DNA from 3 places in the Nitrincola iocasae genome. Region 2 is predicted to be linked to each of the others. Evidence: predicted binding sites of a transcription regulator. Region 2 holds the regulator's gene; each other region holds the start of a gene.
What was found. Region 2 encodes sigma-54, which starts transcription at its own class of promoters, with help from an activator protein. Its sites were predicted from a motif close to TGGCACNNNNNTTGCTNT; they were not measured.
Positions count from the first base shown of each region.

Region 1 (7,517 bases), 1.7 Mb from region 2:
GCCTTGCTTGGTATGATCATACGCAGGATGGCAAGGTGCAGTATGCAGCGGGCCAACCCTTTGAAGGTTTGGTACCTTTATACAGCGGTGAAACTGGTTTGTCCGGAGAGCCGCTTATGCTTAATCCGGCTGCTGGTGTCTATGAGCCGCTGCTGCAGCGATTTCCATCTGAGTTGTATGTCGCAGAGGAACTGCACTTATTTCTAATACCAGAGGTCTCTGCTATGCCTGTCTGGGTGATTGGTATACTTAGTGTGGGGATTGTTGCGGCTATTTTATCCAGCGCTTCGATATTGATGGTTTCTGCGGCACACTCTGCGGCAAATCAACTGCTTTCAAGACGTTTGACCCAGCAGGCTGAACTCAAGCTGGCGCGATTTGTGGCGGTGATAATGTTGCTGCTAGCCGGTGTTCTGGCACTGTTGCTACCGGGTTCATTGATTGAGTTGATGAACTGGATTATTGCCCTGGCCGCCGCGGCTTTATTCACACCAACCTTATTGCTAATTTTTATGCCGGGATTGCATCCTTATGCTGTGTTTGCGGGCATGTTAACCGGTTTTTCCAGCTACTTGGCATATACTCTCTGGTTTGAGCTGAGTTGGGCGTTACCAGGCTTGGCGGCTTTGCCGTTGTCGCTCTCACCAGAAGCATTTGGAGCGTGCGCTCTAGTGCTTAATCTAGGCGTTACACTGTTGCTGGCGGTATTTTTCAAAAGCACTGCCTCACATGTCAGGCAGTGAGTTCAATGCTCTGAATAATAATAACAGGAGTCACTATGTCAGAATCGTTTAATATGGATAACCTGCCCTTCAGTCTGCTGAGTCAGAAAGAGCAGGCAATGCTTAATAGCCATCTGGATATTGCTTATTTCCAGAAAGGTGAAACCATTATTACGGCCGGTGAGGTCCCTGAAGGCGTTTTTATTGTGCTTAAGGGAAAAGTGGGTGAAAGCGACGGTTCTGAGTTGGTCGATAACGATGCGGCTGCCAGTGTGTTTGTACATTACCAGGATGAAGATTATTTTGGTGGATGGTCAGTTTTGAATGGTAAGGCGATTCATAATTTTATTGCCGTAGAAGAAACCATTTGTCATGTGTTACCCACCCGCACGCTGATGGATTTGATTGCCAGCAATGCGTTGTTCGCTGATTATTTCCAGCAAAATCTGACAGCCAAGCGTGAAATTGTAGCGCAGCATGGTCAGAATCAGGATATGGCCGAGTTTATGCTTGCTCGCATTGAAGATGGCACTATCCGTGAACCTCTGATTGTGCTTGAGGGTACTTCAATCGTTGAAGCAACCCGCATGATGCGTGAAATGAAGGCAGATTGTGTACTTGCCAAGAAAGGTAATCGCTACGGTATGGTTACCGGCACAGATCTTCTTGATGCGGTCATCATCAAGAGTCTGCCGTTGGATTCAGATGTGTCAGAGATCGCCAGCTATCGACTGATCACCACAGACCCGCAGGACTATCTGTTTAATGCACTGATCATGATGACGCAGCAGCAAATCGAGCGAGTGGTGGTGATGCGTGGTGCTGAGCTCTTCGGTATTGTTGAGCTGACAGATGTGTTGAGTCATTTCTCCAGCCACTCTCATGTTATAGGCCTGCGTGTTGAGCGTGCCCAAACGCTTGATGACCTGAGAGAGGCCGCACAGGGTTTGACCGACCTGATTAAAGCGCTGATTTCAACGGGCGTCAAAATTCGCTTTACTATGGAATTACTAGCGGCAATGAATGGCCGCATTATTTCCAAGCTATTTGATCTGGTGATTCCTAACGATATGCGTCCACATGTTTGTTTGATCGTGATGGGTTCAGAAGGTCGTGGCGAACAGATAATGAAAACGGATCAGGACAATGGTCTGCTATTTCGGGACGGTCTGGAATGGCCAGAAATGCACAAGGTGATGCAGAAGTTCAGTGAGACTTTGATCTCATTTGGTTTTCCGCCCTGTCCAGGTAATATCATGGTGTCAAATCCGGAGTGGGTTAATTCCACCAACCAGTGGGCTGCAAAGTTAAGTGGTTGGAGTCAGAAATTTGACGGTGAGTCGGTAATGAAATTGGCTATTGCTGTTGATGGCAAGCCACTTGCCGGTAATGCTGCTATGTTTAAGGTGGCGAGGAATGCTTTTCTTCGGAGTATAAAAAATAACGATATTTTCTTTTCGCATTTTGCTAAGGCAGCACTTAATTTTGATACGCCGCTGACCTTTTTTGGTAATCTGAAAGATAAAGGGATGCTGGATATCAAGAAGGGTGGAATTTTTCCAATAGTGCACGGTGTGCGTACTATGGCGCTGGAACATAGGATACTGGAAACCAATACTTTTAAGCGTATCGAAATGCTGGTGGAAATGGAGGAGTTGCGCAAATCTGTGGGCGAGAATCTGGCTGAAGCTTTGTCGCTGTTTGTGCAAATTCGGCTGAAGCATCAAATTCAGCGGGTGGAGGAGAGTGCAGATGGTATTGATAAAACGCCCAATGCCATAGATCTGCAGCGATTGAATAAGCTGGAGAGAGATCTACTCAGAGATGCGTTAAGAATTGTCAAGGATTTCAAGAAGCTCTTGGCTTCGCGTTACCATATAGGCTCATGACAAAATGATTATTCCAAGAACAATCCGACGCTTTAAAGAGCGTAGAGAGTTTCGGGACAGCCCCTATGCCCATCTATTTGAACCCTACAAAGGTGACGAGGTGGTATCGCTCGATTGTGAAACTACCAGTCTGGATGTCAAGAAAGGCGAAATTCTGTCTATAGGTGCTGTTCGTATTCGCGGTAGGCGAGTAATTACCAGTGAGCGTCTGGATATTAAGCTTAAGCCGCCGGCTTCCCTGACAGGTGACTCTATCAAGATACATAAAATTCGTGCCAGTGATCTGGTGGATGGCATAGAGCTTGATGATGCACTGGAACAGGTATTGGAATTTGTCGGTAATCGTCCGATTCTGGGCTACTATGTGAATTATGATGTGCGCATGCTGGATAAATATATTCGGCCAAAATATGGCTTTGGCTTGCCGAATAAAGCGATTGAATTGTCCCATGTGTATCACGACATCATTAAATGGAAGACAGTCGGTGGTGATGTAGATTTACGCTTCGATACTATTTCCAAAAAATTGGATATTCCGATTATTCAGCGGCACACCGCATTGGGTGATGCTATAACGGTTGCTTTGATGTATGTTCGGTTGAAATTTGGCGCCCCCTTAGCTGATTAGCAGCGCCCATTTCGTGTAAACAGAAAGCTATACTTCAAAAAAGCAGGCATTGGCCTGCTTTTTGCATTTCAGTACTCATTGCATCAGGTTTACGATTAGATATGACAAAAAATTGTCATTAAGTTGCTTGTCGACTTCTTGTTGCTAAATAATGACGCTATAATGTCAAAAAAATGCCACTATCCAATGAGGTCTGAACATGATTGAGCGGTCTGATATCAATAGTGTTCTGGCGCAAATGCGATCCATGCGGTCTGATATGCAGCAGGCTGCGCGCCAGATCGACATGCCGGGCTTACGGCCTGAGGCGCCCGGAAATACTATTAAAGATTCTGAGCGTACTGGATTTACCGACTTGCTGAGAACGGCTGTGGATCAGGTGAATTCAAATCAAAAAATGTCAAATCAGATGCGTGAATCCTATGAGCGTGGCGATCCGGGTGTTGACTTGCCTCAGGTGATGATTCAGGCGCAGAAAGCGTCTATCTCTTTCGAGGCCTTAACCCAGGTGCGTAATCGCCTGGTTAGGGCTTATGAAGATATCTCTAAGATGCCCATCTAACTGAGTTGGTGTAAATGGAAAATACAGCGGGTCCATTAAATGCAAGAGGCGGTCTCATGGCTGGGTTCAACAGCCTGGGGATATTACGTCAATTGGGTTTAATGGTTGGGTTGGCTGCAAGTGTTGCAATTGGCTTTGCTGTAGTGCTTTGGTCTCAACAACCAGACTATCGAGTTCTCTATGCCAACTTAAGTTTTTCTGATGCTAATGAAGTTATAGAACAGCTGCGAACTAATCAAATTCCTTACCGCTTTGACGCGGACGGTCGTGCTATTTTGGTGCCTGAATCCCATGTGCATAGGGCTCGTTTGCAATTGGCTGCAGATGGATTTTCCACTGATAAAACCATAGGCTTCGAGTTGCTGGATCAGGACCATGGCATGGGTAGCAGTCAGTTTATGGAGACTACACGTTACCGTCGTGGCCTGGAAGGTGAACTGGCCAGAACTATTTCTAATATGATGGCTGTCAGGTCTGCACGTATTCACTTGGCGATTCCTAAAGATACGGTTTTTATTCGGGATCAGAGCAAGCCTCGGGCATCGGTATTCCTCGAGCTGCTATCCGGACGTCAGTTAGAACGAGACCAGGTGGCTGCGATAGCCAATCTGGTTGCTTCCAGTATTCCAGAGCTGGATGTCAAAGATGTCACCATTGTTGATCAGCGTGGTCGTCTACTGAATATTCGTGATGCTGATTCGGATGTGGTACTGGCTGCACGTCAGTTGGAATATGTGCGTCAGGTGGAAGACACATTGGTTAACCGGGTAAACAGTATTCTGCAGCCGGTTGTCGGCTTGGGTAATTTCCGAGCCGAAGTATCCGCTGATATAGACTTCACCGAAATTGAACAAGCCAGCGAGGTCTATAATCCTGATTTGCCGGCTTTGCGTAGTGAACAGGTCATGGAAGAGCACCGAGAAGCTGGCGATGTGGCTGCGGGTGTCCCTGGTGCTTTAGCAAATCAGCCGCCAGGACCGGTAGCTGTGCCGGAAGTCGCCGGAGCGGATGGAACGATGGCTGGCGCGGGAAGTTCCGGAACCAGTCGTAATCAAGCGACACGTAATTTTGAGTTGGACCGTAGCATCAGTTATACCCGTCAGCAAATGGGGGGTGTCAAACGTTTGTCGGTTGCGGTGGTCGTTGATGATCTGAGCAATGTTGATGCAGAGACAGGGGAGTTGAGCAGAACGTCATGGTCCGAAGAAGATTTGGACCGCTTGCGCCTGTTGGTGCAGAATGCCGTGGGCTTTTCAGCGCTACGAGGGGATAGTGTTAATGTGATTAATTCATCCTTTGTGCCGCCTGAAGAGTTTGAGGTAGTGGATACACCTTTCTGGCAGCAGGACTGGTTCTGGGATTTGCTTAAACAGTTGGGGGCTGGTCTGTTTGTGCTGGTGCTGGTTCTGGGTATTCTGCGTCCTGTATTGAAGCACTTATCTACCGCAGGTGGCAGTCGACCTGTAAATGAGCTAGGGCCAGCGGGCCAGATCTCGGCTGAGTTGGACTCGCTGAATGGTTCGGATATAGCCGATGACAAGGTGACTTTTGGTGGTGTAGAGTCCGCTGCTATGGTTACGCCTAATGAAAGTTTTGATTATCAGTTGAATGAAATTCGCAGTATGGTAGCAGAGGACCCGGCCCGGGTGGCCCAAGCGATTAAACAGTGGGTGATAGAGCGTGAGTGATGGGCTGACGGATATTGAAAAAGCAGCTGTGTTGCTGATTAGCCTGGGTGAAAGCGACGCCGCTGAAATACTGAAACACCTTGGCCCGAAAGAAGTACAGCGGATAGGTGAGGCTATGTCTCGCCTGGATAATGTACCTCAATCACGTGTCGAGTCCGTTGTGTCAGATTTTCTGGATGTGGTCGGTGATCAGACGGGTATTGGTATCAACAATGACCGTTACATTCGGGCAATGTTAAATCAGGCTTTGGGTGAAGATAAGGCTAAAACTCTGATCGACAGAATACTCTTCAGTACTAATACTTCGGGGCTGGATACGCTGCGCTGGATGGATGCCCGTCAGGTCGCTGAAATTATCCGCTTTGAGCACCCGCAGATTCAGGCCGTCATAGTATCCTATCTGGAGCCGGATCAGGCAGCTAATGTCTTAAGCTTCTTTGATGATAAAGTGCGTCTGGATATTGTTATGAGGGTTGCTGCATTAGATCAGATTCAGCCACAAGCCCTGCAGGAGCTGAATGATATGCTGGAAAGTCAGTTCAGTGGTCCTCGTTCAACGCAGTTGACGCGTTTGGGTGGGGTGAAATCTGCGGCAAATATTATGAACTTCATAGATACGCAGATAGAAGCTGAGCTAATGGATGCGATTAAGGAGTCCGATGAAGGGTTGGCCAACCAGATCTCTGATCTGATGTTTGTATTTGATAATTTACTGGATGTTGAAGACCGTGGCATACAGGTTATTCTACGAGAAATTCAGACAGATCAGTTGGTTGTTGCGCTCAAAGGTGCTGACTCGCAATTACAGGAAAAAATCTTTAAAAATATGTCCAAGCGCGCTGCTGAGCTGCTGCGTGATGATTTGGAAGCAAAAGGTCCTGTGCGTATCAGCGAAGTGGAGTCTGCGCAGAAAGAAATTCTCAACGTTGCCCGACGGCTTGCCGATGAAGGTGAGATTACGCTGGGTGGCGGTGATGATATGATTTAATCTTATGAAAGCAGATAATCTTTTTCCTGTCAGAATACCGGCTGCAGAAGCCCGCCGTTTGAATACTTGGGAACTCCCAATGATGGAGGGTGATCTGCAGCAGGGTTCAGCTTTTAATACCGTCTATCATGAAGAGACGGTAACGGTGACGGATGAAGAAGTGGTTGCTGAAAAACTGACCTTGGCTGAAATAGAGCAAATTCGCGAAGATGCCTTTAAAGAAGGTTTTGCCCAGGGGCGTGAAGAAGGCTTCGAGCAGGGAAAGGCGGATGGGTACAGGCAGGGCTATGAGCAGGGTTTAGCCTCAGGCGAAACTGAAATAAAACGGCAATTAGCATTGCTTGATAGTCTACAAGTCTCTTTCAGGCAGCCTATTGCTGAACAGGAAAAAGCACTGGAGGGCTTGTTAGCTGATCTGATTCTACGTTTTGCTGAAGCCGTGGTGAATGCTGAACTTCAGTCCAGCGAAGCACACATTGTGAAGGCAGTAATGTCGGCTTTAGAAGAGCTGCCCTCGACAACACTAAATTGTCAGGTCCAGGTCAACCCCGTTGATCTGGATGCGCTGGAGCGGCTGGCTCAGCGTGAAGGTTTTACACTCATATCAGATGAAACTATTACCGCGGGTGGTTGCCGTTTGATGACTGAAAACAGTCGTGTGGACCATACCGTAGAGACCCGTTTTCAACAGGTGGCTGAGCAGTTGTCTGCTGCGCTGGGAAAATACACCTCATCTGCTCCGCAATAACGGAGGCTGTCTATGGCACTCTTTCATAATCAACCGCATCTGCAGGACCCTGGCTTATTTGCGCCGGCTTACCCCGAGGTGAGTGGGCGGATTACGCGTCTGATTGGCTTGACGCTGGAGGCCGTCGGCTTGAAAGTTGCGCTGGGTGATTACTGCAAAATTGAAGTGCTAAAAGGCCAGTATTCTGAAGCTGAAGTAGTCGGTTTTTCCGGTGATCGAATCTATCTGATGCCTTTGCATAGTGTTGATGGCTTGCAGCCCGGCGCCAGAGTGATTCCACAACGCAGCGGTA
Region 1 covers NZ_CP044222.1:532,301-539,817, forward strand. The annotation lists gene F5I99_RS02510 (VC_2705 family sodium/solute symporter) at 1-743, shown strand, start outside; gene F5I99_RS02515 (putative nucleotidyltransferase substrate binding domain-containing protein) at 779-2,611, shown strand; gene F5I99_RS02520 (3'-5' exonuclease) at 2,616-3,239, shown strand; gene fliE (flagellar hook-basal body complex protein FliE) at 3,439-3,801, shown strand; gene fliF (flagellar basal-body MS-ring/collar protein FliF) at 3,858-5,489, shown strand; gene fliG (flagellar motor switch protein FliG) at 5,482-6,477, shown strand; gene F5I99_RS02540 (flagellar assembly protein FliH) at 6,482-7,225, shown strand; gene fliI (flagellar protein export ATPase FliI) at 7,238-7,517, shown strand, end outside.
Region 1: the regulator sigma-54 is predicted to act here: its motif matches at 3,290-3,307, upstream of fliE (flagellar hook-basal body complex protein FliE).

Region 2 (7,517 bases):
TTTAACTTTATCGCCGCCGGCATACGTACTATTGAAATAGAGCATGCCACTATTAGTGCCCTGCTGGCCCAACTGAATGACAGTTTCAGCAAAGCCTGTGAGCTTTTACTCAGTTGCGAAGGACGCATCATTGTCACCGGCATGGGCAAATCCGGGCATATCGGCAATAAAATTGCAGCTACGCTGGCAAGCACGGGCACTCCGGCTTTTTTTGTGCACCCGGGAGAAGCGAGCCACGGCGACTTAGGCATGTTTACCGGCAAAGATGTGGTTCTGGCGTTATCCAACTCTGGTGAGACCACAGAAGTTGTCACTATTTTGCCGCTGATCAAACGCATGGGCGCTCCCCTGATCAGCATGACTTCAAACGCTGAATCCACCCTATCTCGCTTTGCTGATGTGAATCTGCACTTACCGGTAGAACGTGAAGCCTGCCCACACAACCTGGCACCGACTTCAAGCACCACAGCACAACTGGTCATGGGTGATGCCCTGGCGATTGCACTCTTGGAAGCACGCGGTTTCAGCCCCGAAGACTTTGCCTTTTCCCATCCAGGTGGCAGCCTGGGTAGACAGCTGCTGTTGCGCGTGGATGACATTATGCATGCCGGTGAAAACATCCCTCAGGTCACGGTGAATACATCAATACGTGAAGCGCTGCTCGAGGTTACTCAGAAACGCCTGGGCATGACCGCGGTAACCAATGCAACCGGTGAACTCTTGGGTATTTTCACCGATGGTGACCTGCGCCGCACTCTGGATCAGGAAATTGATCTTAAAAACACCTCGATTGCAGACGTTATGACCCCAGGTGGAACCACATTAAAAACTGGTTCACTGGCTGCAGAAGCACTGAAAATCATGCAGGAACGTAAAATTAATGCGCTGTTGATCACAGATCACCAAGGCCAACTCGCCGGTGCACTGAACATGCATGACCTGCTTAAAGCCGGAGTTATCTGACCATGACTGAAATCCTGTCCGATGAACTGAAACAACGCTTGCAAGCCATACGGCTGGCAGTATTCGATGTGGATGGCATACTGACCGATGGCTCATTGTATTTTTTGCCCGATGGCCAGGAAATTAAAGCCTTCAACACCCTGGATGGTCTGGGATTGAAACTGCTGCAGAAAGCCGGCATCAAGACAGCCATTATCACCGGACGCAGCTCATCCCAAGTCAGTATGCGCGCCAAAGCACTGGGTGTTGACTGGCTGCTACAGGGGCGAGAAGACAAGCTGACCGCTCTGGAAGAGATCTGGCAGGAAAGTGGAGACAGCGCAACCACTACAGCCTATATAGGTGATGATCTGCCTGATTTGGCGGCTATTATCACTGTCGCTTTTGGCGCATCGGTTCCCAATGGTCATCCCGTGGTCTGTAAAGAAGCTGACTGGTGCACCACCCGTCGTGGTGGACAAGGTGCCGCACGGGAGTTCTGCGAAATACTGTTATCAGCTCAAGGTAAACTGTCTGGCCTGATTGAGGAATTTCGTTGATGCTAAATGCAGCCCGTCTGAAGCTGATAACAGGTCTGGCTATATTACTGGCGGCGCTGGTGTACTGGGGTTTTTTTGGCAGTCCCAGCGAAACCCTCACAGGTAATCCGAATGATCCGGAACGGGTGGATTTTTTTATCCGTGATGCTTACATCACTGACTTTGATGAAAACGGGCAAGTATCAAGTATCATTCAATCACCTCATCTGCAGCATTACCCTGCGCCCGAGCTGATCACGCTGAACAGCCCATTGATCACCCTGCCTCGTGATACACGTGGTGATACGCAGATTTCATCTGATTTGGGCAGCATGCTTGATGATGAAAGCAAGATTGAACTTGCAGGAAACGTCAGGGTTATTGATAATCCTGCAGCAGATACACCTTGGGTACTGACGACATCAGTCATGACACTACTGCCACCGGATGATTATGCCGAAACCGATGCCCCGGTTCAGATTCAACAGGGAACTAACCGTACTGATGCTATCGGCATGCAGGCGTGGCTCAGAGAACACCGTATAGACCTGCTGTCTGACGTAAGAGGATATTATGCGACCTACTAAAATGTTAATGCGGTGCCTGATCGCTGCTCTAGTAATACTAAGCCAGACCGCTCAGGCTTTACCTGAAGATCAGGAGCAGCCAATTTATGTCTCTGCTGATCATGCCAGCATGAACGAACTTACAGGTATCGCTGTATATACCGGATCAGTTGAGATACGTCAGGGTACCATGCTGATGCTGGGCTCACGTGTCGAAATGCACCGTGATGATACCGGTAGCATTTCCAGAATTTTATCTACCGGTGCCCCAGCTGAATTTCACCAACAAGCCAGCGCCGAGCAACCGCTAACCAAAGCCTACGGCTTGCGTATGGATTACCGTGTGCCCGATCAGACAGTAACCATTACAGAAAACGCTCGCGTCATGCAGGATGCTGATGAATTCACTGGAGAGCGCATCGTTTATGATATGGACAAGTCAGTCGTTGATGCCTTTAGAAGTGAATCTCAGGATGGCCAGCGCGTACAAATGGTCATTCAACCGAAAGGCGATCAGTAGCTATGACAACTACACTGGAAGCCCTGCACCTGGCCAAGTCCTACAAAGGACGCGATGTTGTTCGCGATGTATCCCTAAGTATCAATCAGGGTGAGATAGTGGGTCTGCTGGGTCCCAATGGCGCAGGCAAAACAACCTGTTTCTATATGATTGTAGGGCTGGTTAATGCCGACAAAGGCAATATTCGCCTTGCGCAGCAGGATATCACCCAATTACCCATGCACAACCGTGCCAAAAAAGGCATAGGCTATCTGCCCCAAGAAGCTTCAGTTTTCAGAAAACTAAGCGTTAGTGACAACCTGATGGCTATTCTGGAAACCCGCAAAGAATTATCCAAATCAGATCGCACACAACTGCTGGAAGAATTGTTACAGGAATTCCATATTACCCATCTACGAAATAGTCCTGGCATGGCGCTGTCCGGGGGGGAGCGTCGACGCGTGGAAATAGCCCGGGCATTGGCCACGGAGCCCCGCTTCATTCTGCTTGATGAACCTTTCGCCGGTGTTGATCCGATATCAGTAAATGACATTAAACAAACTATACGGCATCTTCAGGAACGTAATATAGGTATACTCATAACAGATCACAATGTTCGTGAGACCCTCGATATTTGTGAACGTGCCTACATAGTGAGTGAAGGCGCCATCCTTGCAGATGGCAGTCCATCTGACATAATGGGTAATGAGCAGGTTCGCAGCGCCTATCTGGGCGATCAGTTCCAACTCTAGTCACCATCCCTGCCTCTGAATAAGTGATCTAAACGGCATATGAAGCAAGCGTTACATCTCAAGATCGGCCAACATCTCACGATGACGCCACAGCTGCAACAGGCTATCCGCCTGCTACAGCTGTCAACTCTGGATCTGCAACAGGAGATCCAGCAAGCGCTGGACAGCAACCCGTTGCTGGAAGTCAGTGATGAAGAGTCTGACGCGGCCGAAGGGCACGTGGGTGAAACCTATGAAGACAAAGAAACGGCCGCACTCAGCAGTAACAGTGAAACCTCAGACAGTCTGAGCGATGACACAGCAGCAGATAATGACTGGAATGAGTCTATTCCGGAAGATTTGCCCACTGACAGCAACTGGGAAGATACCTTCCAGGCTCAAGGCTCAGGTACCGGCCCGGCTACTGAAGGCGACTGGCCCAATCAGGATAATGATACCCGAGAAGACACTCTGCAGGATCATCTGATCTGGCAACTGAACTTAACGCCCATGAGTGAGCAGGATTACATGGTGGCGGAAGCCATTATCGATGCTACTGATGCCGATGGCTACCTGCGTAGCGACCCCGCAGAACTTCTGGAACAGTTTCAGGCACAACAGCCGGAACTGTTCATGGAAGCAGATGAAGATGAAATTCTGGCGGTACTTCATCGGGTTCAGCAGTTTGACCCACCCGGTGTGGCAGCCCGTGATCTGAGTGAATGCCTGTGTATTCAGATCAAGCAACTGCCTGATGCAATTGAGTGGCGTGAACAAGCGATCCGTCTTTGCCGGGAATTTCTTCCGCTGCTGGGTAGTCATGACTACAAAACCCTGATGCGCAAAATGCGCCTAAATGACGTTGAGTTAGATAATGTCATCAATCTGATCCGATCACTGAACCCCAAACCCGGCGCACTGATCAGTTCCACCCAATCTGAATATGTAATTCCTGACGTTATGGTCCGCAAGATCCATGATGAGTGGATTGTATCCCTTAATCCCGATATCGCTCCGAAACTGCGGATTAACTCACAGTACGCTGATTTGATCCGCCGCGCTGACAGTAGCGCAGACAATACTTACCTGAAAAACCATCTGCAGGAAGCCCGCTGGTTTTTGAAAAGCTTACTGAGCCGAAATGATACGCTATTGAAAGTGGCGACTGAGATCGTAGAGCGACAGCGTGACTTTCTCGATACAGGTGATGAAGCCATGAAACCCATGGTGCTGCATGATATCGCCGAAGCGGTGTCCATGCATGAATCAACCATTTCCCGTGTCACCACACAAAAATTCATTCATACCCCCAGAGGTATTTTCGAGCTGAAATATTTCTTTTCCAGCCAGGTCAATACCGCTGATGGTGAAGGCGCCTCATCTACAGCTATCCGGGCGCTGATCAAAAAGTTGATCTCTGCTGAAAATACAGCCAAACCCCTCAGCGATAACAAGATCGCACAACTGCTGAAAGAGCAGGGAATCAACGTAGCGAGACGTACCGTTGCAAAATATCGTGAAGCGCTAAGCATTCCGCCTTCTAATGAGCGCAAGCGTCTGCTTTAATTAACTATAGAGTACGACCTTATCGTACCAGCACTAAGGAGAGAAACCATGCAGATCAATATAACTGGTCATCACGTAGAACTGACAGATGCATTAAATGAGTATGTGCGCAGTAAATTCGTGCGTCTTGAGCGTCATTTCGACAATATTACCAACGTACAGGTGACCCTGAGTGTTGAGAAGCAGCGCCAGAAAGCTGAAGCTGACTTACATGTAGCTGGTGGTGAAATATTTGCACAAGCCGAACAGGATGACATGTATGCTGCAATAGATGCCATGATCGACAAACTGGATCGTCAGATCATTAAGCACAAGGAAAAAATGAAATCTCATAAATAACCTTTAGTATTGACTATCATATGCCTATATCCGAACTACTGACTGAATCCCTGACACTTTGTCATATTGATGCAGGAAGTAAAAAACGTGTTTTAGAAATCGCCAGCGAAGCTCTGGCCGCCGAGATCGATAAACTGGAAGTTGAAGATGTCTTCAGTGCCCTACTCAATCGTGAACGTCTCGGTAGTACCGGTATCGGCGACGGTGTGGCGATCCCACACTGTCGTCTGGCTGGGTGCAATCGAGCTCTCGCACTCTTAGTCACCCTGAAAGAGCCGATTGATTTTAACGCGATAGACAACCGTCCAGTCGACCTTCTCTGTTGCCTGCTAGTACCTGAAGATGCCGCTACAGAGCATTTACAGACACTGGCCGGGCTTGCCGAACTTTTCAGTCAGTCTGAAATACGTGAAACACTGCGCAGTGCTGCTGATGCAGCAACGCTGTACAGTCGCTTCCTGAACGCTGCCAGGCAAGGGGCCTAAGCTGTGAAGCTGGTCATTTTGAGTGGTCGATCTGGTTCAGGTAAAACCACGGCATTGCAAGCACTTGAAGATGCTGGCTTTTATTGCATCGACAACCTGCCAGCCATTTTACTACCCGAACTGATCAAGCAAATGACTGAGGCCACGGGAAACCCGTCAAAAATAGCGGTCAGTATTGATGCCCGGAACCTGACCAGCAACCTGGAACGCTTTCCAGCGTTACTTGAACAACTCAAACAATTCAGTGACCTGAGCTGTGAAGTCATCTATCTGGATGCATCAGAATCCACGTTGCTAAAACGCTTCAGTGCCACCCGGCGCAAACACCCGCTCACCGACACTCACTCAGGATTACGTGAAGCAATTGAATACGAACGCGTGTTACTGGAGCCCATCGCGACCCTGGCCGACATGCGCATTGATACCACCCGACTGACGCTCTATGAGCTGCGTGATCGTATCAAACTACGTATTACACAAAGGCGCGAGCAATCCCTCTCCCTGCTATTTGAGTCCTTTGGCTTCAAACATGGCGTACCACTGGACGCTGACTTCACTTTTGACGTCCGCACACTACCCAACCCTCACTGGATACCTGAATTACGCCCCCTGACAGGACTGGATACGGAGGTGCGTGAATTTCTGCAGCAGTCGCCTGATGTGGATGAAATGGCGGCCGATATCACTCATTTTCTGGAACGCTGGTTACCGCGTATTCGCCAGGATAACCGCAGCTACCTGACAGTCTGTATAGGTTGCACTGGAGGCCAACATCGTTCGGTCTATCTGGCAGAATACCTGGCTAGTCATTTCAGCTTGTCCATGGATAGTGTCCACGTCCGTCACCGTGAACTGACCTGATTGAGAAAGGCATGATTGAATCTCCCATCACTATTATTAATAAACTCGGTTTACATGCACGAGCCGCCGCTAAGCTCAGCACCCTGGCCAGTGGTTTTTCCAGTCAGATTGAGATTGAAAAAAATGACCGCTGCGTCGACTGTAAAAGCATTATGGCAGTGATGATGCTGGCAGCCAGCAAAGGCACTGAGCTTAACCTTCGTATTGAAGGCACAGATGAACACCAGGCTTTTGAAGCCATAATTACGCTGATCAACAACCGTTTTGATGAGCCGGAATAGAGCCCCTTATGAATTCACCAGATCAAAATAACTTTCAGACTGATGATGAAGATATACTTGTCAGTCGCTCTGAGCTGAAACGGCAGATGGATGCGCTGAAACAACTGGGTAAACGCATCACCGAGCTGCGTCCGGATCAGCAGGAGAAAATCCCGATGGATGAAGCCCTGCGAGCAGCCATAACCGAAACCCGACGCATCACCTCTAACGGGGCATTAAAACGCCATATGCAATTTATTGGCAAATTAATGCGCCATGCTGACGTGGACGCTATCCGTCTGGCATTAGATGAATTTGATACCGCAAGCCAGGCGCATAACCAGAAGTTTCATGCCATTGAGCAGTGGCGTGAGCGATTACTGCTTGAAGGTACAGCCGGAAATGAAGCACTGGAAGCCTTTATCAATGATCACCCACAGACAGATATCCAGCAACTGCGTCAACTAATCCGGAATACCCGACGGGAAATTGAAAAACAGCAACCCCCGACGCAGTATCGTAAGCTATTCCGCTTTCTGCGTGACACCACCGAATCAAACTGAGCCAGGACATCAGCCCTCGTTAGCGTTCAGCAGGTTCAGCTCAGGATCATCCCAGTGACCCGTTAATGTATAGGCAATGCGGGTCATTTTTTCGATGCGGTCACCCATGATTTTATCAAAAATGAATAACGCACCGGCAACCTGAGGAGCCCCAAGTAACACCGCC
Region 2 covers NZ_CP044222.1:3,001,347-3,008,863, forward strand. The annotation lists gene F5I99_RS13770 (KpsF/GutQ family sugar-phosphate isomerase) at 1-963, shown strand, start outside; gene F5I99_RS13775 (KdsC family phosphatase) at 966-1,502, shown strand; gene lptC (LPS export ABC transporter periplasmic protein LptC) at 1,502-2,068, shown strand; gene lptA (lipopolysaccharide transport periplasmic protein LptA) at 2,055-2,567, shown strand; gene lptB (LPS export ABC transporter ATP-binding protein) at 2,570-3,298, shown strand; gene F5I99_RS13795 (RNA polymerase factor sigma-54) at 3,338-4,843, shown strand; gene hpf (ribosome hibernation promoting factor) at 4,892-5,182, shown strand; gene F5I99_RS13805 (PTS sugar transporter subunit IIA) at 5,203-5,667, shown strand; gene rapZ (RNase adapter RapZ) at 5,671-6,528, shown strand; gene F5I99_RS13815 (HPr family phosphocarrier protein) at 6,540-6,809, shown strand; gene yjgA (ribosome biogenesis factor YjgA) at 6,818-7,351, shown strand; gene F5I99_RS13825 (YhdP family phospholipid transporter) at 7,361-7,517, opposite strand, start outside.

Region 3 (7,517 bases), 1.7 Mb from region 2:
TGCCCCAGCATCGCTACGGCATGATAAAACACGGCACTGGGTGCCTCGGCCATATCAGCAAACAACTGACCTGCCCAGGCATTCAAGTGGCGTTGAAAAAACACCGCCTGGCGCTCCTGGCTGTCGCCCTGTTGAATCAACAGGCTCATCATCTCCAGTTGCACCGCAATATGGTCTTCAGGTTCTTTTACATCCTCATCACGCTCATAACCGAGCAGTTGCAGGTCATTACGCAATTCGATCAAGGGCGCTTCCATCAAAGAACCGGTTAAATACCAGGATGCAAACGGCGTCAATTCGCCTTGTGAGATACCGATAAACAGGTTCAGGTACTCATCTTCCAGCGATTGATGCTTTGACCGGGCGGCAGCCATACGCAGAAACTCCCAAGCCTGCGACATGGAGTTGGCTGCGCTGCGATCCAGTTCCAGTGATGCCAGAAACTCCAACAACTCTTCAGAGGGATGACGGCGGCATAAAGAAGCCAACAAGGCATAAATATCAGCACGCAAGGCATCTTCTTCACTCAGCTGTTTTTGCAGCACGTCCTCCTGTGGATTGATCGTTTCCATCCTCACTCCTTACAGTCTCAGTTGCGCAGCAGGATCGGCGGCCAGCTCGCGGTAGCTGTCCCTGACACGACAGTCATCGCACATCTGCAGACGCTTGGCGGCTTCACCCTGAAAATAGGGATACGCTTCAAGCTTTTTAGTGATTTTTTCGATGGTACTTTTAGTCGCAAAAGGCTTGGCGCAGCGGATACAGTGAAAAGGTTCTTCCTGCTTGAGGGTACGCATTTCACCGCGGGTACCCGCCGCCGGTGCGAAGCGGGCTTCCAGACTGATCGCCCGCTCGGGACAACTGGCTTCACACAAACCACACTGCACACAATCACCTTCCAGAAACGCCAGCACCGGTGCTACGTCACTGGCACTTTTGAGTGCAGAGGTCGGGCATACCGACACACAGCTCATGCACAGGGTACAGGCTGAGTCGTCCACCAAGACCTGGCCATAAGGGCTGCCATTGGGTAGAGAGACTGGCGTCTCGTTTGTGTCGCCCTGCTCCATCAAACGATCTAGCGCGACATTAATCGTCTGACGCTTGCCCTCATAGGGAAACACCATTCCCTTGGGCAAGCCTTCCCAGGCTTGCAGACTTGTATTCAAGGTGCTGAGTGCATCCGGCATGGCATTCGCTGACACGATGGATATACGCGATTGTGGATGACCGATCGCCTGTAACAAATGACCGGTTAAGCTGATTTCATCCTGCAGTAGTTTTTTCAGTGTTGCCGGGGTTTCATCATCTACCAGAATAGCGTTATAGGTCACACCATAGGCCAGCAATGCCAGCCAGGTGTCAGCCCCCAATGCGCCCACCTCTTCCAATGCCACAGGAATAACCTGGGCTGGTAATTGATCCATGTCAGGACTGAAGTGCTCAGCATGGATCAACAAAGCCGGCCTTTCGCCACCGGCTTGAAAATAGCTGTCCAGACAGTTACGCAAACGATCCAGTTGCGTAGCGGGCTTAGGTGCAGCAAAACTCAAAGCACCAGTTGGACACACGGTAGTACAGCTGCCGGCACCGTGACATAAATAGGTATCGACACTGATTTGAAAGTCATGACTCAGGGTGTTGTTATGGCTGCTGATGGCATCAGCCGGACAGACATCCAGACAACGGGTGCAGCCCATATTGCCACGATCTGCATGGGCACAAATATCATGGTTCACCTGCACATACTGCGGCTTTTCAAACTCACCGACCATACCAGCAATTTCTTCTAATGCATCAGCCAGACGGCTCGCATCTGGCCCAATCGCAAAGTAGCCTGGTGGGGATAGTTCAGATGTGATCACTGGGTCAGCATTCAGATCCAGAACCAGATCATAATGGGGTTGACCAGCGGTGGCTTCTGCCGGGTTGATCTCCTGTCCATCCGGTGCGCCAAGACGCAGTTGAAAAGCCCCCAGCCAGCCATTCAGTGAAACAAAAGGCAAGTACAAGGGAGTCAGCTCAGGGACCGCCTGCATAGCCCGTTCCAGATGCGCATCATCCTGGTTTGAGACCTGCCCCATCGCCAGCAGGGTTTTGCTGCTGACACCCTGTACCTGAGCCGCCACAAGGCGAATCAGGTCTTCAGGACCCAGTATCAGCAAATGCCCTCGGCTGGTATAACTGATCACGCCATCCTGCATCGCCATCAGCGGAGGCATGGCATTCAGTGCCTGCTGTCGGGCACGCGCATTTAACTCAGGTGTGGCCGTAAAGGCCTGATGCGTAATTAAACTATTGGGTTTCATTGACTCTCTCTCAGGCTCACCTGCAAGTTTGCAATCATTCAGGTGGTCGAGTTTTAGTTATTTATAAGTTATTGCAATTTAGAAGCCAGTTTTATCAACCTGATTTACACAAATGAATCACCTATACACCAACAAAAAGGCACATATGGCAGGAAAGTGGGTCATTTTGTCTCTTCCTGGGTAGTTTTTTCGGGGCGATCTGCGCCAACCGCCTCAAGCAACTCATCTGTAGTTGATGCCTGTGTATCGGCATTCGCGTCCACCAGGCTATCACGTGCTTGCTGCATTGCATCTTCGAGTTGCTGCTCTGCCCAACCGCGTACCTTTTCACCGACGACAGCAACCAGTTTTTTCGGTTGAGAGTAATCCAGATTGTATTCATCCAAAGGATCTCGGAAGTTAAACTCAGGCTGGTGGAAGTACTTGCGCAACGCCTGACGTTTCAACTCAGTTGAGACACCTGTTGAGAAGAAAGCCGACATATCACTGCGGGAATCAATCGTGTCAATATCCGGCATATCCTCATCTGTGAGGGACTCGGTTTCAGCCACCGCTTGATCAGTAACATTTTCCTGCTCCGTCAGCTCAGTATTCTGAACAAGGCTGACGTCTGACTCAGCACTGTTCGCTTCACCAGCATGCGGCTCAACATCAGGCAAAGCCACCTCACCAGACTGTTTGATTCTCGACCAGCGATTAAAAAACCCTTCGCTCATGCCGTACCTCCACTCATCTCACCGGATGCCTGGGCACGCAAACGTCGCTTGCCCGCCTTGGGATCTTCCAGCTCACCGTGCTGTGCCATAAACTGCTCCAACCAGACATAAACAGGCTGCGGCATGGGAATGCTCAGCACCGGTTGCCCGGCATCCAGATGGTCCGCTGCCAGATCCTGTGCCACTGACAGCTTACGTGGTACCAGTTTACCCGCGTCCATCTCTTCGCAGATCACAAACAACGTGGGTGCCTGGGCACTCAAGTTAAAGCGATAGGCGATGCGTTCATCACGATGCAGCTGTAAGCACAAGGGCACGGCCTCAGGGTCTTCAGGTTTCACGGCACTGATCTGAGAAATTTTCCAGGATACCGATGGCCAGCCGCGCGACTGGGTTTCCTGTCGGTCGAGCAATACCCATAAGGGCCACTTATCTGATGTCGGACCATGATCAGGCTGCATTTCACCCATCTCCTGTTATGAATTTCTGTTAAACCTAAGTGTAGGCCAAAGGCAAGTAATGTGCCGTATTTGATAACGGCTTGTGTCGCCAGCCCTGCTATACTCTTCGCTGACATAGAGTAGGGTCAAATAATCACATACCCAGCCCCATACGGGACAAAATGACCCACCTGAAACCCTGCTGTTTAGGCAACACCACCCTGATACCGCCTATCCAGCGCACTCGAAAGACTGGTACAGATGTTGCTGAATACAATGGTGATTAACCGGCTAAGGATCGACTATGACTAACCATTCCGGTTTAGTAATGACACAGGCACGTGCCCCGCTGACGCGCCTCTCACAGGTCATGGATGAACAGGGTAACTGGCGGGAACAGGCGCTGGCCTGCGAAAGACCCCTCACGCTGTATCTGAACAAGCGTGAGATAGTCACGCTCATGACACTAGGCGAAGACCCTGAAGCCTTGGTGCTAGGCTATTTACGCAATCAGGGTCTGGTCGAACGACTTGATGATGTGCTTGCTGTTCAAGTGGACTGGGAGGTTGAAGCCGCCGCTGTCGTTACCTCCCATACCCCTGATGATATAGAAGCCACGTTAGCTAAACGAACCGTTACCACCGGCTGTGGACAGGGTACGGTGTTCGGCAACCAGATGGAGCGCTTAAAAGGCTTACAGTTGCGCCAATGGACACTGAAACAATCGCAGATTTACCACTTACTCGACAGTCTGAATCAACATAACGCTACCTACAAAAATGCCGGTGCAGTACATGGCTGCGCTATTTGCTCTGCAGAGGGCGAGGTACTGAGCTTCTGTGAAGACATAGGACGGCATAATGCGGTGGATACCCTGGCAGGTCGCCTGTGGCTGGAGGGTATTAATAGTGACGATAAAATTTTCTATACCACCGGTCGCCTGACCTCTGAAATGGTGATGAAAACCGCGCAAATGGGCATCAGTGCACTCTTATCTCGCTCGGGTGCCACCGAAATGGGACTGCAGATTGCCAATGAACTGGGCATACTTATGCTGGCTCGCGCCAAAGGCCGACACTTCCTGGTATTCAGCGGTCAGACACGCCTGGAACTGGATAATAAGCCTGCTCCCCTGGCTCGATCAAATAAACGGAGGTCTCAGGATGAGTGATCCATCTCCATCCCCCTATATGACTGTCAAGGATGCGGCTGCCTACCTGCACCTGAACGAAAAAAAAGTTTACCAACTCGCCAGTGATGGCCATCTGCCTGCCACCAAGGTCACCGGAAAATGGCTGTTTCCACGAAAGCTCATCGACCAATGGCTACTGGAATCCAGTCATCATGGCGTACTCAGTGACCGACTGCTGTTTGCCGGCAGTGATGATCCACTGCTGAAAGCCGCACTACTGAGAATCATGCAGCAACAACAGTATCAGGCACTCTACAGCTATATGCCCACTGGCACCCAGGCGGGCTTGTCATTATTGGCTCAAGGTTTAGTTGATTGCTGTGCCGTGCACTGGGGGCGGGCCGAAGAGAGCCAAATAAGACACCCGGCCTTGATTCGTCAGTATACTGGTTCCCGGCATTGGGTGTTGGTACATCTGTTCAAGCGTCGTCAGGGACTGATGCTGCGCAAGGATGATTCCGACACCCTACTCAGCGAGCCCACTGAAATGTTACGCAAGCGCTGGGTAATCCGCCAGGAAGGCGCCGGCTCCCAGCGCTTTCTGAAAGATTGGCTGCAACAGCAGAACCTGTCTTTTGAAAAAATACACGCCAGCATAAGAGCGCTCACCGAAACTGAAGTTGCCTCAGCGATTGCCCGGAATCTGGCGGATATAGGCCCTGGCACAGAAGCGGCCGCCATCGAATGCGGCCTGACCTTTGTGCCAGTGTATCAGGAAGCCTTTGAACTGGTCATACCCAGACAGGTGTTCTTCAGGACGTTATTACAGCAAGTGTTTGACTGGCTGCAAAGCCCTGAGGGTCGTCAGACTGCGACAAAGCTGGAAGGCTACGATCTTAGCCAATGCGGAAAACTAATTTGGAACGGTGAGGTCAGAGACTCGTAAAAACATTTGTGCAATGCACAAAAAAGTACTTGACACAGGCTCTCATACCCCTATAATCGGACGTATTGTGCAGTGCAACAAAAACACTGCATAGATCATTAAACATTAGGAGAGACTCTCATGACAAACACTGTTGATTTCCAGAAGCCTGTTGAAGCCGCTAAAAGCCTGATCGCCCTGCAGACTGAAACTCTCAGCAAAACTGTAGAGCTGCAGAAAAAATCTGGCGAAGAACTGGTTAACTTCTTCAAGTCTGAAGCTGAAAAAGCTAAAAGCCTGAAAACTCCTGAAGAAGTAATCAAGTTCAACACTGAAGCCAGCTCTTCACTGTACAACCTGCTCAAAGCACAGGGTGAAGCTTTCACCTCTTTGGCCACAGAATCCAGCAAAACTGTGATGGCTGAAATGCAGAGCTTCGGTAAGTAATCTTACCTGTACGCCGCTCCTGCGCATCCATGCGCCCGCGGCGTACCGTACATCCTGTACATAAAAACACCCCGCCAGTCGGGGTGTTTTCATTTATGGCAGAGTAAACGACTCTGTGTCATGCAACTCACCGCATTCATACAACCACTGCTGATACACATAACCAGCCAAAACCAGACGCGTCTCCTCCTCCATCTCATCAAATAACATGCCATGACGATAAACCTTGAGTGAACCGCTCTCCGTCTGCATAACACTTCGTACCCTGGCAGGTGCCAGAATCACATGATCTATACCCGCAACCGATACCCTCGCCGTCAGAAACACACTGTCACCGACTGCGGCCAACGCCATGGGAGATTCCACCGAGGCACCGGATAAACTGATATCAACGCACAGGGCGGTTTGAGCAGCATGTGGATCAGCATCCCCCTTGTCCAACAATAGATTTAAATGCACAGGTACGCGGGTATGCTGACGAAACGGCACGGTATCCAGTGCAGTCGGATAAGCCAGAATCCAGTGAGGGAAAGGTTCTGAACGCGCTTTGAGCAAACGCGTACTGAAACTGATTAGCGTATTGCCACACAGTAGTTTCACATTCAGAGAGACCCCTTCCGTCAGCAAAGGTTTACGGCTTTTCGGCGCGGTCACAATGACCGCACTCTGGTCGTGAATGCCCACTAAACGCACTGAATAGCGACCTTTGGGAAGACGTGTTTCAAGCCGCACCGGCTCCCCTGGACGTGGGCGCAACTGCGCCAATGAAACTACCGGCAACGCACGCCGAGTGGCTAACTCACCCGATTGAGATTTCAGACTGACTTGAGACATGAATTCACTTTTTAGCATCCGCGACCGGAAAGCCCAGCGCGTTGAAAATTGGCTGCTGATCAGTAGGTAATCGCAGGGTTAAGGCACTGAACTCTCGCCGGACCGGATACTGCTTGCGCAGCTGGTCAAAAGCAGCTTTTTGCTGTTGTTGGGGCGCCGCCAAACTGGCACGCAGTGCACGATCATCACGAAAAGGATCGTACAGCATTCGTACCGGTGACAATAGGCCTGCCTTTTCAGTCAGCTGCATTTCAGTCACCTCGGCAAGTGGTAGCAGTTGCGCAAAAGACTGTTGTACAGGAGTGCCACAAAATGCACACCAGGCTTGGTAGAGCATCCAGGTTCCGCGTAACTTACCTTCCAGCGAATAACCGGCAATATGTGGCGTAGCAATCCTGACGCGCGCCGCCAACGCCGGATCAACGGCGGGCTCATCTTCCCAGACATCCAGCACCAGCGTCAGATCATCGCGCTGCAGCGCCAGTTCAAGCAACGCCCGATTATCAATAACTGGGCCGCGTCCGGCATTGATCAGGATAGTGTCAGGCTGCAGCATTGCCAGCGTCTTACCCTGCAGCAGGTGCCAGGTGGCATCCTCACCCGAACGGGTCAAAGGCGTGTGCAAGCTGACGATATCCGCCTCATTCAACAACTGTTCCAGCGAACAAAAGTGTGCCGCTTGTGCGGCTGGCATGACGCGCTGCCGAGGTGGAT
Region 3 covers NZ_CP044222.1:1,314,958-1,322,474, reverse strand. The annotation lists gene F5I99_RS06015 (TorD/DmsD family molecular chaperone) at 1-572, opposite strand, end outside; gene F5I99_RS06010 (4Fe-4S dicluster domain-containing protein) at 582-2,309, opposite strand; gene F5I99_RS06005 (DUF3306 domain-containing protein) at 2,471-3,025, opposite strand; gene F5I99_RS06000 (DUF3305 domain-containing protein) at 3,022-3,486, opposite strand; gene fdhD (formate dehydrogenase accessory sulfurtransferase FdhD) at 3,770-4,636, shown strand; gene F5I99_RS05990 (helix-turn-helix transcriptional regulator) at 4,629-5,543, shown strand; gene F5I99_RS05985 (hypothetical protein) at 5,664-5,969, shown strand; gene F5I99_RS05980 (flagellar brake protein) at 6,063-6,803, opposite strand; gene pdxB (4-phosphoerythronate dehydrogenase PdxB) at 6,808-7,517, opposite strand, start outside.
Region 3: the regulator sigma-54 is predicted to act here: its motif matches at 3,535-3,552, upstream of F5I99_RS06000 (DUF3305 domain-containing protein).